4 regions of the Devosia sp. GW821-FHT12F11 genome follow, and region 1 is predicted to be linked to each of the others. Evidence: predicted binding sites of a transcription regulator. Region 1 holds the regulator's gene; each other region holds the start of a gene.

Region 1 (3,257 bases):
CCGCTACATGGCGTGCCGTCAGCGATCAAGGACCTGTTCGATTTCAAGCCGGGCTGGCCGACAACCTTCGGCGGGGTGCGGGCACTCAGGGACAACATCGCGCAGTTCTACTGCCCGTTCGCCGAGCGGATCGAAAAAGGCGGCGCCATCCTCGTGGGCAAGACCAACGCGCCGGTGATGGGGTTGCGCGGAGTGACCGACAACTACCTGTTCGGGCCGACCAGCAACCCGTTCGACACGACACGCAACCCGGGCGGTTCCTCCGGTGGCAGCGCAGCGATCGTCGCCGATGGCCTGGTGTCGATTGCCGAGGGCACCGATGCCGGCGGCTCGATCCGCATCCCCGCGGCGTGGTGCGGGGTCTATGGCTACAAGCCGGCCTTCGGGCGCGTGCCGGTGGTGATGCGGCCCAATGCGTTTGCCGGCGACCTGCCCTATGTGTTCGAGGGACCGATCACCCGCACGGTCGAAGATGCGGCGCTGGCGATGAGCGTGCTCGGCGGCTACGATCCGCGCGACCCGCTGAGCCTAGACGAAACGGTTGACTACCTCGGCGCCCTGAAGAAGTCGATCAAGGGGTTCCGGATCGGCTACAGCCCTAATCTCGACGTGTTCCCGGTCGATCCGCGGGTGGCGGAGACGGTGAAGCGGGCCGTCGCCGCGTTCGGCGAAGCCGGCGCAGAGGTCGAGGAAATCAAGCTCGGCATCCGCTATTCGCAGCGCGAGCTGAGCGACCTCTGGCTACGGCTGATGATGCCGCTCAACCTGGGAACGCTGGAGGCGGTGAAAGCCGGTGGGCTCGACCTGCTCGGGCAGCATCGCGGGGATTTCCCACCGGAGTACCTGCACTGGATCGAAAGCTACGGGCAGACGATGACGGCGGCGGACCTCCGCCGCGACCAGGCGATGCGGTCGGAGATTTACGACGCGTTCCAGGCTGCCTTCGCCACCTATGACCTGGTGATCACCCCGACGGTCGCCGCGCTACCAGTCAAGAACGAGGTCGGCGGCAACACGCACGGGCCGCGCGAGGTCAACGGCGAGGCCGTCGACCAGGGGATCGGCTGGTGCCTCACCTACCCGCTCAACTTCACCGGGCATCCGGCCGCGTCGATCCCGGCCGGGCTGGTGGATGGGCTGCCCGTCGGCATGCAGATCATCGGGCGACGCTACGCCGATGCCGATGTACTGGCGGCCAGCGCGACGTTCGAACAGCTGCGGCCGTGGGCGGACAGTTATCGGATCTGTGCGGAGCGGGTGATTTAGGGGACTCGGTTCCACCCACCGGCGTCATTCCCGCGCAGGCGGGAACCCAGTGCGGACTATCGGCCCTCGCTGGCGTTGAGACATCCCACTGGGTCCCCGCCTTCGCGGGGATGACGCCGGTGGGTTTGGCGCTCAACTCACCGCCGCAAAGCGCTCGTCAAAGGCGTAGCCGGCGCCGCGGACGGTGCGGATCGGGTCGGCGTCGCGGTGGCGGTTGATGGCCTTGCGCAGGCGCCCGACATGCACATCGACGGTGCGCTCGTCGACATAGACATCGTTGCCCCAGACGCCGTCGAGCAGCTGCTCGCGGGAGTAGACGCGGCCGGGGTGGCGCATCAGGTATTCGAGCAGGCGGTACTCGGTGGGGCCGAGGTGCACTTCGCGGCCGCCGCGACGGACGCGGTGGCTGGTGCGATCGAGCTCGAGGTCACCGGCTTTCAGCACCGCAGTGACGAGCTGCGGGCTCGAACGGCGGAGCAGCGCGTTGATGCGGGCGAGGAGCTCGGGGATCGAGAACGGCTTCACCACATAATCGTCGGCGCCGGTGGCGAGGCCGCGGACGCGCTCCTCTTCTTCGCCGCGCGCGGTGATCATGATGATCGGGGTGCGCGCGGTTTCCTCGCGAGAGCGCCAGCGCCGGCAGAGTTCGATGCCAGAAAGGCCAGGCAGCATCCAGTCGAGCAGGATCAGATCCGGGACGCCGTCGCGGATGCGCTCCACCGCCTCGTCGCCCGAGGCGGCGGTGGCGACCCGGAAGCCTTCGGCTTCCAGGTTGTAGCGCAGCAGGACGGCCAGATCGGCTTCGTCCTCGACGATCAGGATGGTAGCGGACATCGGATCACCCCTAGAGTGCTTTCAGGACAGCTACGGACCTGAGAGCTCTGGAAATCAAAGGCTTAGACCTTCGCCGTCGCAATGAGACGGCGAAGGGATTCAGCGCGGCTGGCGCTGCTGTTCGTCGGCGCCGAGGTGGCGGCCGGTTTCGAGATAGTAGGCGGCTTCGGCGATGTTGGTGGCGTGGTCGCCGACGCGCTCGAGGCTCTTGGTGCAGAACAACAGGTGCGTGCACTGCGTGATGTTGCGCGGATCTTCCATCATATAGGTGAGCAGTTCGCGGAACAGCGAGTTGTACATCGCATCGACCTCGTCATCGCGGCTGCAGACCTCGACCGCCGCGGCGGAGTCGCGATTGAGGTAGGCATCGATGGCGCTCTTCAGCTGCCGCGCCACCAGTTCCTTCATGTGCTTGACGCCATTGTAGAACTTGGGCGCGAGACCGAGCGACTCGATCTGCATGGCGCGCTTGGCCAGCTGCTTGGCCATATCGCCCGTGCGCTCGAGATCGTTGGCGACCTGGATCGAGGTCACCACCATGCGCAGGTCCGCGGCCATCGGCTGGCGACGCGCGATGATCGACACCGCAGCGTCGTTGATGCGCTGCTGCATGTCGTCGATCTTCTTGTCGAACAGGCGCACGTCCTGGGCCTGCTTGTGATCGAGCTTGAGCAAGGCGACGGCCGACTCGGTGATGGCCTGTTCGACCATGCCACCCATCTCGGAAATGGCCTTGTTGAGGTTGGTGAGTTCGTCCTCGTAAGAGGAAACGATGTGCTCGTTGAGCGATGCCATTCTCGAATTCCTCTCGGATCAGCCGATACGGCCGGTGATGTAGTCCTGCGTCTGCTTGTTCTTGGGATTGGTGAAGATGTCCTCGGTCTTGCCTTCCTCGATGAGCTTACCGAGGTGGAAGAACGCGGTCTTCTGGCTGACGCGGGCGGCCTGCTGCATGGAGTGGGTGACGATGACGATGGTGAAGTTCTCACGTAGCTCGTCGATCAGTTCCTCGATGACGGCGGTGGCGATCGGATCGAGGGCCGAGCACGGTTCGTCCATCAGCAGCACTTCTGGCTTGGTGGCGATGGCGCGGGCGATGCAGAGGCGCTGCTGCTGACCACCGGAAAGGCCGGTGCCCGGCTCCTGCAGGCGGTCCT
Region 2 (3,257 bases), on a different contig from region 1:
TGGCGATAGTGACCGTAAACGGTCCGGGTCGCGTCGCTGATGCCGCCGGCTGAATCGTGCGCGATATGCGCCATGCCCTGCTCCTGATGTCGAAACGGCGGCACCTCTGGGGTACCGCCGTTTCCATTCATTGGGTGTTGGATCAGTCGCCGATCACGGACTTACGGGCGGCCACGATGGTGTCGTAGAAGGCCGGCTCGACTTCGACATAGGCGGTGTTTTCGCCACCGGTGAAGCCCTGGAAGCAGGCGAGGTCCTTGGTCGGCAGCTCGAGGAAGAACGCCTGGACCTTGGCCTTCAGATCTTCCGGCAGCTTGTTGGAGACCATCAGCGGGCCATTCGGGATCTGCGGCGAACGCCACAGCTCGACGATATCGTCGGTGTCGAGAATGCCCTTCTCGACCATGGTGTGCAGGTTACCCGTGGTGTAGCCCTCGGCCCAGTCGCCGACGCCCGAACCGAAGGTGGTGCCGGCATCCCAGGTGCCGTCGAGCACGCCGAGAACCAGGTTCTCATGGCCGCCGCCGAAGCCGGTCTCGCCGAAGAACTCAGCCACCGGAACGCCGATATCGGCCGGCAGCGAGACGTTCGGCACGAGGTAGCCCGAGGTCGAATCCGGGTCGGCGAAGCCGAGCTTCTTGCCCTTGAGATCGGCGAGCTTGGTGAAGCCCTTGTCCTTGCGGGCGACCAGCAGCGAGTAGTAGCCGGTCGAGCCGTCGGCGCCGGCGGTGGTCAGGATCGGATCGACGGCCGCCGGGTCCTGCAGCACGATGGCGGCGTAGGACGAAGCGCCCATCTGGGCGATGTCGATGGTGCCGCCGAGCAGGCCCTGGATCACGCCGTTATAGTCGGGCGACGGGAAGATCTGCACTTCCGGCACGCCGGTCGCCGCCTTCAGGCCTTCGGCGACGCATTCGGTCTTGCGGACCTGGTCGGCTTCGTTCTCGGAACCGTCGAGGCCGATACGGAGGACCGAGACATCCTGCGCGAACGCAGTGCTGGTCATGGTGAGGGCGAGAGTCGCCATCAGGACGTTACGGATCGCGGACATGGAAGTCTCCTTTGGTGACGCGATTGGCTTTCCGCCACCTGTCGCGCCGCGCGAGCAGGCGGCTGACCGGCAGGAGCGGAAACTCGGAAATCTCAGTTCGGCAGGCCGGCCGAAGCGAGCGGGGCCTCGAGAGCGCCCGCCGGCAGCTCGGCGTGCTTCTTCTTTTTCCTCTTGGGGACGATGGCCTCGAGGCTGGTCGAGGTCATTTCCTCCGAAAAGGCTTCTTCGAGGCCGTCGGCGCCGTAGAGCTCACGCGCCACCTCGGTGGTCAGCTGCTCAGGCGTGCCGTCGAACACCACGCGGCCGGCCGACATGCCGATGATCCGCTCGCAATAGGCGCGCGCCGTATCGAGGGTGTGGAGGTTCGTGATGACGGTGATCCCCTGCTCCTCATTGATCGCCTGCAGCGAGTCCATGACGATCTTGGCGTTGCGCGGATCGAGCGAGGCGATCGGTTCGTCGGCGAGGATCACCTTGGGCTCCTGCATCAGCGCCCGGGCGATGGCGACGCGCTGCTGCTGGCCACCCGACAACGTCTGTGCCCACTGGCTGGCGGTCTGCGCGATATCGAGCCGCTCCAGCGCCTTGAGCGCCAGCAACTGCTCTTCCTCGGAGAAGATCTGCAGAAGGCTCATGATGGTGTTGCGGCGGTTGAGCCGGCCGAGCATCACGTTGGTGATGACGTCGAGGCGCGGCACCAGGTTGAACTGCTGGAAGATCATGGCGCAGTCGCGCTGCCAATCGCGCAATGACTGCCCGCGCAGCGACGAAACTTCGAGGCCACCGAACTCGACGCTGCCTTCGCTGACATCGATCAGCCGGTTGATCATCCTGAGCAGGGTGGACTTGCCGGCCCCGGAACGGCCGATGACGCCGACCATCTGACCGGCGGGGATTTCGAGGTTGACGTTGTCGACCGCCACCTTGGCGCCGAAGCGACGTGTAACCTTGGAAATCTTCAGCATGCGCACAAACCCCGTCCAAGCGACGGGGCCAACTCGTAAGGCGGCTACACGAAGCGTGCGTGAAGGTTGGGTGACGTCTTGATGACAGTGGAAAAGCGCCGGTCGCAGGAGGCCAACCCGCTCTGCGATCACGCCTTTCCATCGCCCGGTCATTCCCGCGAAAGTGGGAACTTCCGTTTGCGGAGCTTCCCGTCACGCACCAGAACAGAGATTCCGGCTTTCGCGGGAATGACACCGTGCGTGGGGTGCGAACAGTTTACTCGTACTTTTCGAGGAAGGCCTCGATCTCGAGCGCGCGGAAATCCGGCAGCGCCCGGTGGAGCTTCTCGTGGCTCCAGTCCCACCAGCCGAGCGCCAGCAGCCGATCGGCGATCGGGCCCGGGAAGCGCTGACGGAGCGGCTTGGCGGGCACACCCACGGCAATGGCGAAATCGGCGACGTCCTTGGTCACCACCGCGTTGGAGCCGATGATGGCCCCATGCCCGACCCTGACGCCGGGCATGATCACCGCGCCGTGGCCGATCCAGGTGTCGTGGCCGATCTCGATGCCGTTCTCGGCCCGCCATTCGAAGAACGCCGCGTCGTCCGCCTCGCCCTCGAAATACCAGCTCGAGCGGTAGGTGAAGTGATGCAGCGAGGCGCGCTGCATCGGGTGCTTGCTGGCATAAATGCGCACATTGGCCGCGATGTTGGCGAACTTGCCGATCTGGGCATAGGCCACCTGGGTGCCGTCGACCAGGTAGGAATAATCCCCCAGGGTCGAGCGGTTGACGTGGCAGTTGGCGCCGACCTCGGTGTATCTGCCAAGCGTCGAGTCGTGCACCTCGGCCGTCGGGTGCACCACCGGGGTTTCCGAGAGTTTCATGCGGCTTTCCTCACGGCAAACAGGGTGACGTCGACGATGCGGTCGGCAACCTGGGCGCGGACCTCCTCGTCATGGAAGATGCCGAGCAGCGCCACGCCCGCCTGCTTCTTTTCGGCAATCATCTCCACCACCACGGCGCGGTTAGTGGCATCGAGCGACGCCGTCGGCTCGTCCAGAAGCAGCACCGGATGCGGGGTGATGAAACCGCGGGCGATGTTCACCCGCTGCTGCTCGCCGCCCGAGAAGGTCGCCGGCGGCAGCGACCACAGTCGCTCCGGCAGGTTGAGCCGGGCCAGCAGGTCGCGCGCCCTCGCAGTGGCCTCATCCCGGGAGACGCCGCGGCTGACCAGCGGTTCCGCCACCACATCGACCGTGG
Region 3 (3,257 bases), on a different contig from region 1:
CGGCCTCCGCCAAGTCCGCCCACCAACAGTGCGTGTGGCTCCCCCCTCCCCCGCCAGCGGGAGAGGGCCGCCGACTGCGCCTCCCCGCCCCCTTTTCCCCATCACGCCAAGTCGCGCCGATTTGACTCGCGCGGGACAACCCGCCTGCCTACAAACGTCGCCATGCTTTCTCGTTCGATCCTTTGCGGCGTCTCCCTTTCGCTTGCCCTGATCTCCACAGCCCTCGCCGGGGAGATCAAGCTTGCGCCCAAGGCCGTGCTCGAGCTGTTCACTTCGCAGGGCTGCAAGTCCTGTCCGAAGGCCGATGCCATGCTCGATGAAATGGGCAGACGCCCCGACGTCGTCGCGCTGGCCTACCATGTCGACTACTGGGACTATATCGGCTGGGAAGACACTTTCGGCACCAAGGAGAACTCCGACCGGCAGCGCGATTACGCCGAAAGCTGGGGCTCCTCACGCATCTTCACGCCGCAGCTGGTGGTCAACGGCAAGGGCGGCCTCGTCGGCTCCAAGCGTGACGCGGTGAACGGGGCGCTTGGCGGCGCCAGCCTGCCGCTCGATGTCCAGCTCAGCGAGGCCTCGGACGATATGCTGCAGGTTTCGGTGCCCGCCAAGGCAGGTCAGCCTGATGCGATGATCTGGCTCGTCACCTTCCTCGATCGCGCCGATGTCACCATTGAGCGCGGCGAAAACGAGGGCAAGCAGGTCGCCTACACGCAGATCGTCACCGGTCGCCAGGTGCTGGGAATGTGGAAAGCCGATGCCGGCGCCGAACTCACCCTGCCGCTCTCCGAGGTGCTGACCGGTCGCTCCAACGGCGCCGTCATCCTCATTCAGCAGGATCACGACGGGCTGCCCGGCCCGATCGTCGGCGCCGCCAGCTTCACCCGCTAAAGCGCGCCGGCGTCCTCCCCGCGCAGGCGCTATGTTGCGATCCTGCCAACCCACCGGCTGTCATCCCTGCGAAAGCAGGGACCCATCCATCCAGTTGCGCTGCGGCGAGTTGGGTCCCTGCTTTCGCAGGGATGACACCGAGTTTGGGGCGCTGCCCGGTGGCCAGTCGCCGACAGGGCGGAATCTGAGCCAGTCAGGGCAGCGGCACTCGCCGCCATAACAAAACTCCCGCCAGCTTGCGCAGGCGGGAGGAGAATGACTGTGCATGTAAGAGGCGGCCGGCAAACGAGCATCGTGGTTTGGGGGCTCGGTCAGCCCGCTTGCCGGCCACTGGAGGCAATGGAGATAAGGTGCCGAGTCAATCTGGCGTCAACGGGGAGGGATTGTGACCGAAATAGGGATTTTGCATTAACCCCTGCGGCGAATGCCTGGTCGCCCCGGTCCACTTGTTCCAATGCATCCGACCGGCTTGCCAAGCGTTGCGAATGACGCGATCATGACAGCAAGGTGACGAGGCCGATCAATGGTGGACGAACCCGAGCAGTCTGGATCAGGGCTTCTCATCGATTTCGCGGCAGCCGCGAGCCCTGGTCCCGCCGATCTTCAGCCGGCCAATCATAACCGCTTCGTGCCCGCGGTCACCTTCGACCGCAAGGAACTCCAGACCATACTCAATCTCTATGGCCGCAAGGTCGTCGACGGCGAGTGGCGCGACTATGCGCTCGACTTCCTTCGCGACCGCGCCCTGTTCTCGATCTACAAGCGCGCCTCCGAGCGGCCGCTCTACGTGGTCGAGAAGAACCCCAGGCTGCGCCTGAAGCAGGGCCAGTACATGGTGCTGAGCCAGGATGGCCGCATCCTGAAGCGCGGCCACGACCTCACGACCGTGCTCCGCGTCCTGGAACTCGCACTGGTCAAATGATCACCGTCCGCCCGGCCAAGCCGGCGGATGCCGCAGCGATGAGCGCCGTGCTGACCGCCTCGATCCGCGATCTCTGCAGCGCCGACCACCGCGACGATGCCGAAATCCTCGCCGGGTGGCTGCGCAACAAGACGCCCGAGATGGTGCTGAAAATGCTCGAACGCCCCGGCGCCCGGTTCCTCGTCGCCGAGCGCGACGGCGAGATCGCCGCCGTCGGCTGCCTGAACGGTCCCGCCGAGATCGGCCTCAACTACGTCGCCCCGGCCCACCGCTTCCATGGCGTCAGCAAAGCCCTGCTCGCCGCGCTCGAGGAGCGCATCCGCCAGTCCGGCGCCAGCGTTGCAAGGCTCACCAGTACCGGCACCGCCCACCGCTTCTATCTCGCCAATGGCTGGGAAGATGCCGGCCCCGCCGAAGCCGACCGCGGCATGCTGTGCTACCCGATGGAGAAGCGGCTGTAGAGGCGGCCAAGTGAGAAACCAACGACGACGAGGACCGAACAGGCGCCGGCTCGGCGGCAGGCCTCAATGCGTCTCAGAGGTCGATGACGGCTCGCGTGATGGCCTCTGCGACGATGAGATCCGCCGTTTCGTCGGGCGTCAGATCGCCCGAGTCCAACCACCATCCGTCACCGCCGATCTCCCTACGCATGTTGGCGGCGGTATGGGAGAAGTCGTAGCTCACCCGCTGACGCTCCGGGCGGGTCGCGTTGCGGTATTGAGCGACTTCGAGCGGCGGCGCGAGAACCACGAGCATAAGTGGGCGCACCGTCAGTCGTTTGACCAGGAACTCCAACTCCTCACGCACCTCGAGGACCGTGTCGATAACCGGCGTGAAGCCCGCCTCCGCGAAATTGTTCGCCACCGAGCATGCGTTGATCATGCGCAGTTGCAACTGCCTCTTGCCTTCGGGGCCGGGGTTCCAGTTACCGCGCTCATCGAGATTGTTGACCCGGCCATTGACCATGAGTTGCGCCATGACGTCTCCGTCAATGCGGGCCGACCGCTCCAGTCGTTCGGCCACGAGCTGCGACACGGTGGTCTTTCCGGCACCAGGTGTCCCGGTGATGATGAGGCATCCATTCATAAAGATATTCCTGCAGCCCCCAGACCGAGGCCTCACAGCGCCTTTTGCAGGTGCACGATATCCAGCCAGCGGTCGAACTTATACCCCACCGCCTCGTAGCGCCCGACATGGCGGAAGCCGGCTTTCTCGTGCAGCCGCACCGAGTTGGCGCGTTCCGCCGTGATCACCGCGATCATCTGCTTGAACCCGGCGGCGCGGCTCTGCGCCATCAGCTCGTCCAGCAGCCGCCCGCCGATCCCCTGCCCGACCGCATCCTGCCGCAAATAGATCGAATCCTCGCAGGTGAAGCGATAGGCCGCGCGCGGCCGGTAGAACGAGGCATAGGCATAGCCCAGCACCTCGCCGGCCCGTTCGG
Region 4 (3,257 bases), on a different contig from region 1:
ACGCTCCACGTTTCACCCTTAGGCAAGAGCCCCGCCGAGTGCAAGCGGGCAGCCCTCGTCCTTTGTGGTCAGGCGGCGGTCGGCGGCCGGTCCAGCGTACAGGCCAGCGCATCGAGAGCGCTGCGATCGGCCAGCTCGATCGAGCCTTCCGGCAGCCCGAGGATGCGATCGATGACCGTGCCCAGATACTCCATCTTGTCGAGCAGGCGCTGCGACAGCCGCTCGAAATGCAGCCGGTCGCGGGTCTGGTAGAGCTCGACGATCAACTCCCGGTTCGAGGTCATCAGGTGCATGATGGTCTCGGCGGCGCCTTGCGGATCCGGTGTATCGAAGGTCTGCTCGGCAACGCCCTCGACGATGATGCGCGTCAGGATCGGCTGCACCACTTCGGTAACGGCGCGCTGGGTGCGCTCGAACAGCTGCAGGTTCTCGGCCCGGAACATCGGCTCGAACGTGGCGCGCAGTTCTGCCGCGGTCTCGGTCTTGTGGCGGCGCATGGTGCCGAGAAAGCCGGCGAGCTTTGAAAACGCATCGAGCGTCGGGTCGGAGAGTTCCGCTTCGGTCAGCGCAGCGGTCTGGCGCGCATAGCGGCAGGCGAGGGCCTCGACCAGGTCCTCCTTCGATTCGAAGTGGTGGTAGAACGCCCCCTTCGACACGCCGACGGCGGCGATGATCTGGCTGACCGAGGTCGAGTCGTAGCCGTTGCGGGCGAATAGTCGCTGCGCGGCGTCGAGGATTTCATCGCGCCGTGCAGGGGCGCTCTTCACAATTCGAGGAAACGGCATTCCGCCCTCCCAAGGACAGTTGCACGCGTCAAAATCAAGGACCGACCAGCGGTCGGTCACGCTGTGTAGCATGCTCGGCGAGGAAAGTGGAGAGCGGCGCGCCGACGCAGGTCGCAAGTCTTGAGTGGTGTGCTTTCCAACCGGGACAGTCTGCGGCCTCCCGCAGCGCTCGCTCAGGCGATGATGTCGGGAAGCAGGATGTTCTCGAGCTGCACGATCCGATCCTTCAGCGTCAGCTTACGCTTCTTCATACGCTGAATCAGCATCTGATCGGAGTAGCCGGAGGATGACAGGGTGTGGATGGCGGCGTCGAGGTCGGCATGTTCCTGGCGTTTTGCAGCCAGTTCCAGACCCAGCGCGGCTTCTTGTTCCTTGGTAAGCGGCAGCATCGCAGCGGTTGACGAGGTCCCTCAGCGAGGCGAAATGCCCGTGCCGAAAGGGTTAGCCGATCGGTCGGCGATTTGCACCTGATTTTGCACCGGCGGGGAGGTGTTGCAGTCTTGCACATCGACAGGGCGTGAAATTTTTGTGACGATCAGTGCGTCGAAAAGCTGGAGAGGAGTTGTCATGACGACTGAAGGCCACGTCGAATCGCTCGAGCGGCGTCACCGGGAATTGGACCGGAAGATCGAGGATGAAATGAGCCACCCCAGCCACGATGATTTGTACGTCGCGGCACTTAAGCGGAAGAAACTGGAGATCAAGGACGAGCTGGCGCGAATGCTCAGCGAGGCCTGAGGAAACAAACAGAATCCCATGCAGTTGAGGGCCACGGCAAGCGCCGCGGCCTTTTTTGTTGGGCGGCGTCACCTGCCACCCTCAAACTCGATGTCTAGCGGAAATCGTTGATCTCGAACCAGTAGCCGTTGGGGTCCTGGACGAACACGGCCCGCATGCCGTCGGGCCGGGTGTTCACCGCGCCCGGGTTGCCCTGCATATCCGAAAATGGCGTGCCCAGCGCCCGCAGATGCGTGAGCACGGCCTCGAAATCCGGAGCGGAAAGCGCGAAGTGCGTGCGCTTTTCCACATGGGTGCGGCTTATGTCGCCGGCCTGGATATGGAAGCGCTGGCTGTTGCCGAACTCGAACCAGCGGATATGGGTGCCGCCCATCGGGTCGGGCACTTCGCGGATCTGCAGCACCTCGGTGAGGAACTTCGCCGTCTCGTCGAGGTCGCGCACCAGCAGCGCAATATGGTCGAGGCGATAGTCGATGCTCATCTTTATTGCTCTTGTTGCGCCTCAGGCGACAGCGGCAGGGAAGAACACCCCAGCCGCGCCATCGTAAATCAGTTTCAGCGACAGCAAAAACACCAGCCAATACGTAAGCTGGTAGAAGCGTATCACCGAGATGCGCCGCACCAGCCAGACGCCGATCATCACCCCGACCACGGCCAGCGGTGCGAGGATCGCGGCGTGGGTGAGGTTGGCGACGTTGAGCTGGCCGAGGAAGAAATACGGCACCAGCTTGGCGGTATTGACGATAGCGAAGAAGAACGCCGTGGTGCCCGAATAGATCACCGGCGTCAGCCGCTGCGGCAGCACGTAGATCTGGAACGGCGGGCCGCCGGTGTGACTGATGAAGCTGGTAAAGCCGGCAAAGCCGCCCCAGAACGCGCCCCAGGGCTTCGACGGCGGCAGCCCCTCGAGCTTCTTCCTGATCGGCAGCAGGGCATCGAGGATGAACAGCAGCGTGATGATGCCGATGAACAGCAGCACCATGGCGTCGCTGACAAAGCTCCACAATGCCCAGCCGACCAGCGTGCCCACCATGGCGCCGGGCAGCATGATCTTGAGGATGCGCCAGTCGGCATCCTTGCGGTAGGTCCAGATGGCGATGGCGTCCATCACCAGCAGTAGCGGCAGCAGCATGCCCGCGGCATCACGCGCCGGCATCACGAGCGACATCATGGGGACGGCGACCATGCCGAGGCTGCCCACCAGCCCGGATTTGCTCAAGGCGACGATGAAGACCGCGAGGATTGCGACGGTCCAGAAATAGAGATCGGGCATGGGGAAGGGGGCGACCGGTGGGAAGAAAGACTGGCCGCTACTCGGATGCCCGCGGCGCCTTGTTGTCAATATCGCCTTGGGCAGAATGCCCCGGTTCTGGCTGCTGTTCGCGGTCGGCCTTCATCACTGCGTCGAGCATTTCGGTGGAGCGACGGACGAAGCCGATATAGGCGGTCTGGTCGTGGCGGACGGCGTAGCTCTCGTGCAGCATGCGCCTATCGTGCTGTTCGAACGCCTCGGCGACGCGGTGGGCCTCCGCCTTGTCACGGCCGAGCGCGAGCAGCGCTTCTTCGCCCAGCTTGATCGCGGCGCGGAAGGTTTCACGCTCGATCACCTGCACCCCGAGCGCCATCAAGTCATGGGCATGCGAGCGGTCGACGGCGCGGGCCGCGATGATGATGTCGGGGTAATTGCGACGGATCAGCTCGGCGATGCCGAGGATACGCTCACCACCGGCCACG

Evidence for each region. Region 1 encodes PhoB, which activates phosphate uptake and scavenging genes when phosphate is short. Its sites were predicted from a motif close to TGTCATNNANCTGTCAT; they were not measured.
Region 2: the regulator PhoB is predicted to act here: its motif matches at 2,087-2,103, upstream of phnC (phosphonate ABC transporter ATP-binding protein).
Region 3: the regulator PhoB is predicted to act here: its motif matches at 1,380-1,396, upstream of AC1ROK_RS01380 (DUF2794 domain-containing protein).
Region 4: the regulator PhoB is predicted to act here: its motif matches at 1,303-1,319, upstream of AC1ROK_RS18995 (YdcH family protein).

What each region holds. Positions count from the first base shown of each region.
Region 1 covers NZ_JBXAPX010000002.1:431,184-434,440, forward strand. The annotation lists gene AC1ROK_RS07690 (amidase) at 1-1,266, shown strand, start outside; gene phoB (phosphate regulon transcriptional regulator PhoB) at 1,399-2,100, opposite strand; gene phoU (phosphate signaling complex protein PhoU) at 2,200-2,895, opposite strand; gene pstB (phosphate ABC transporter ATP-binding protein PstB) at 2,914-3,257, opposite strand, start outside.
Region 2 covers NZ_JBXAPX010000007.1:177,152-180,408, forward strand. The annotation lists gene phnE (phosphonate ABC transporter, permease protein PhnE) at 1-74, opposite strand, end outside; gene phnD (phosphonate ABC transporter substrate-binding protein) at 143-1,051, opposite strand; gene phnC (phosphonate ABC transporter ATP-binding protein) at 1,144-2,016, opposite strand; gene AC1ROK_RS20590 (LbetaH domain-containing protein) at 2,273-2,881, opposite strand; gene phnL (phosphonate C-P lyase system protein PhnL) at 2,878-3,257, opposite strand, start outside.
Region 3 covers NZ_JBXAPX010000001.1:273,667-276,923, forward strand. The annotation lists gene AC1ROK_RS01375 (DUF1223 domain-containing protein) at 163-894, shown strand; gene AC1ROK_RS01380 (DUF2794 domain-containing protein) at 1,418-1,816, shown strand; gene AC1ROK_RS01385 (GNAT family N-acetyltransferase) at 1,813-2,277, shown strand; gene AC1ROK_RS01390 (AAA family ATPase) at 2,351-2,902, opposite strand; gene AC1ROK_RS01395 (GNAT family N-acetyltransferase) at 2,935-3,257, opposite strand, start outside.
Region 4 covers NZ_JBXAPX010000006.1:288,931-292,187, forward strand. The annotation lists gene AC1ROK_RS18985 (TetR/AcrR family transcriptional regulator) at 69-785, opposite strand; gene AC1ROK_RS18990 (YdcH family protein) at 959-1,174, opposite strand; gene AC1ROK_RS18995 (YdcH family protein) at 1,353-1,523, shown strand; gene AC1ROK_RS19000 (VOC family protein) at 1,618-2,004, opposite strand; gene AC1ROK_RS19005 (sulfite exporter TauE/SafE family protein) at 2,026-2,796, opposite strand; gene AC1ROK_RS19010 (monovalent cation:proton antiporter-2 (CPA2) family protein) at 2,834-3,257, opposite strand, start outside.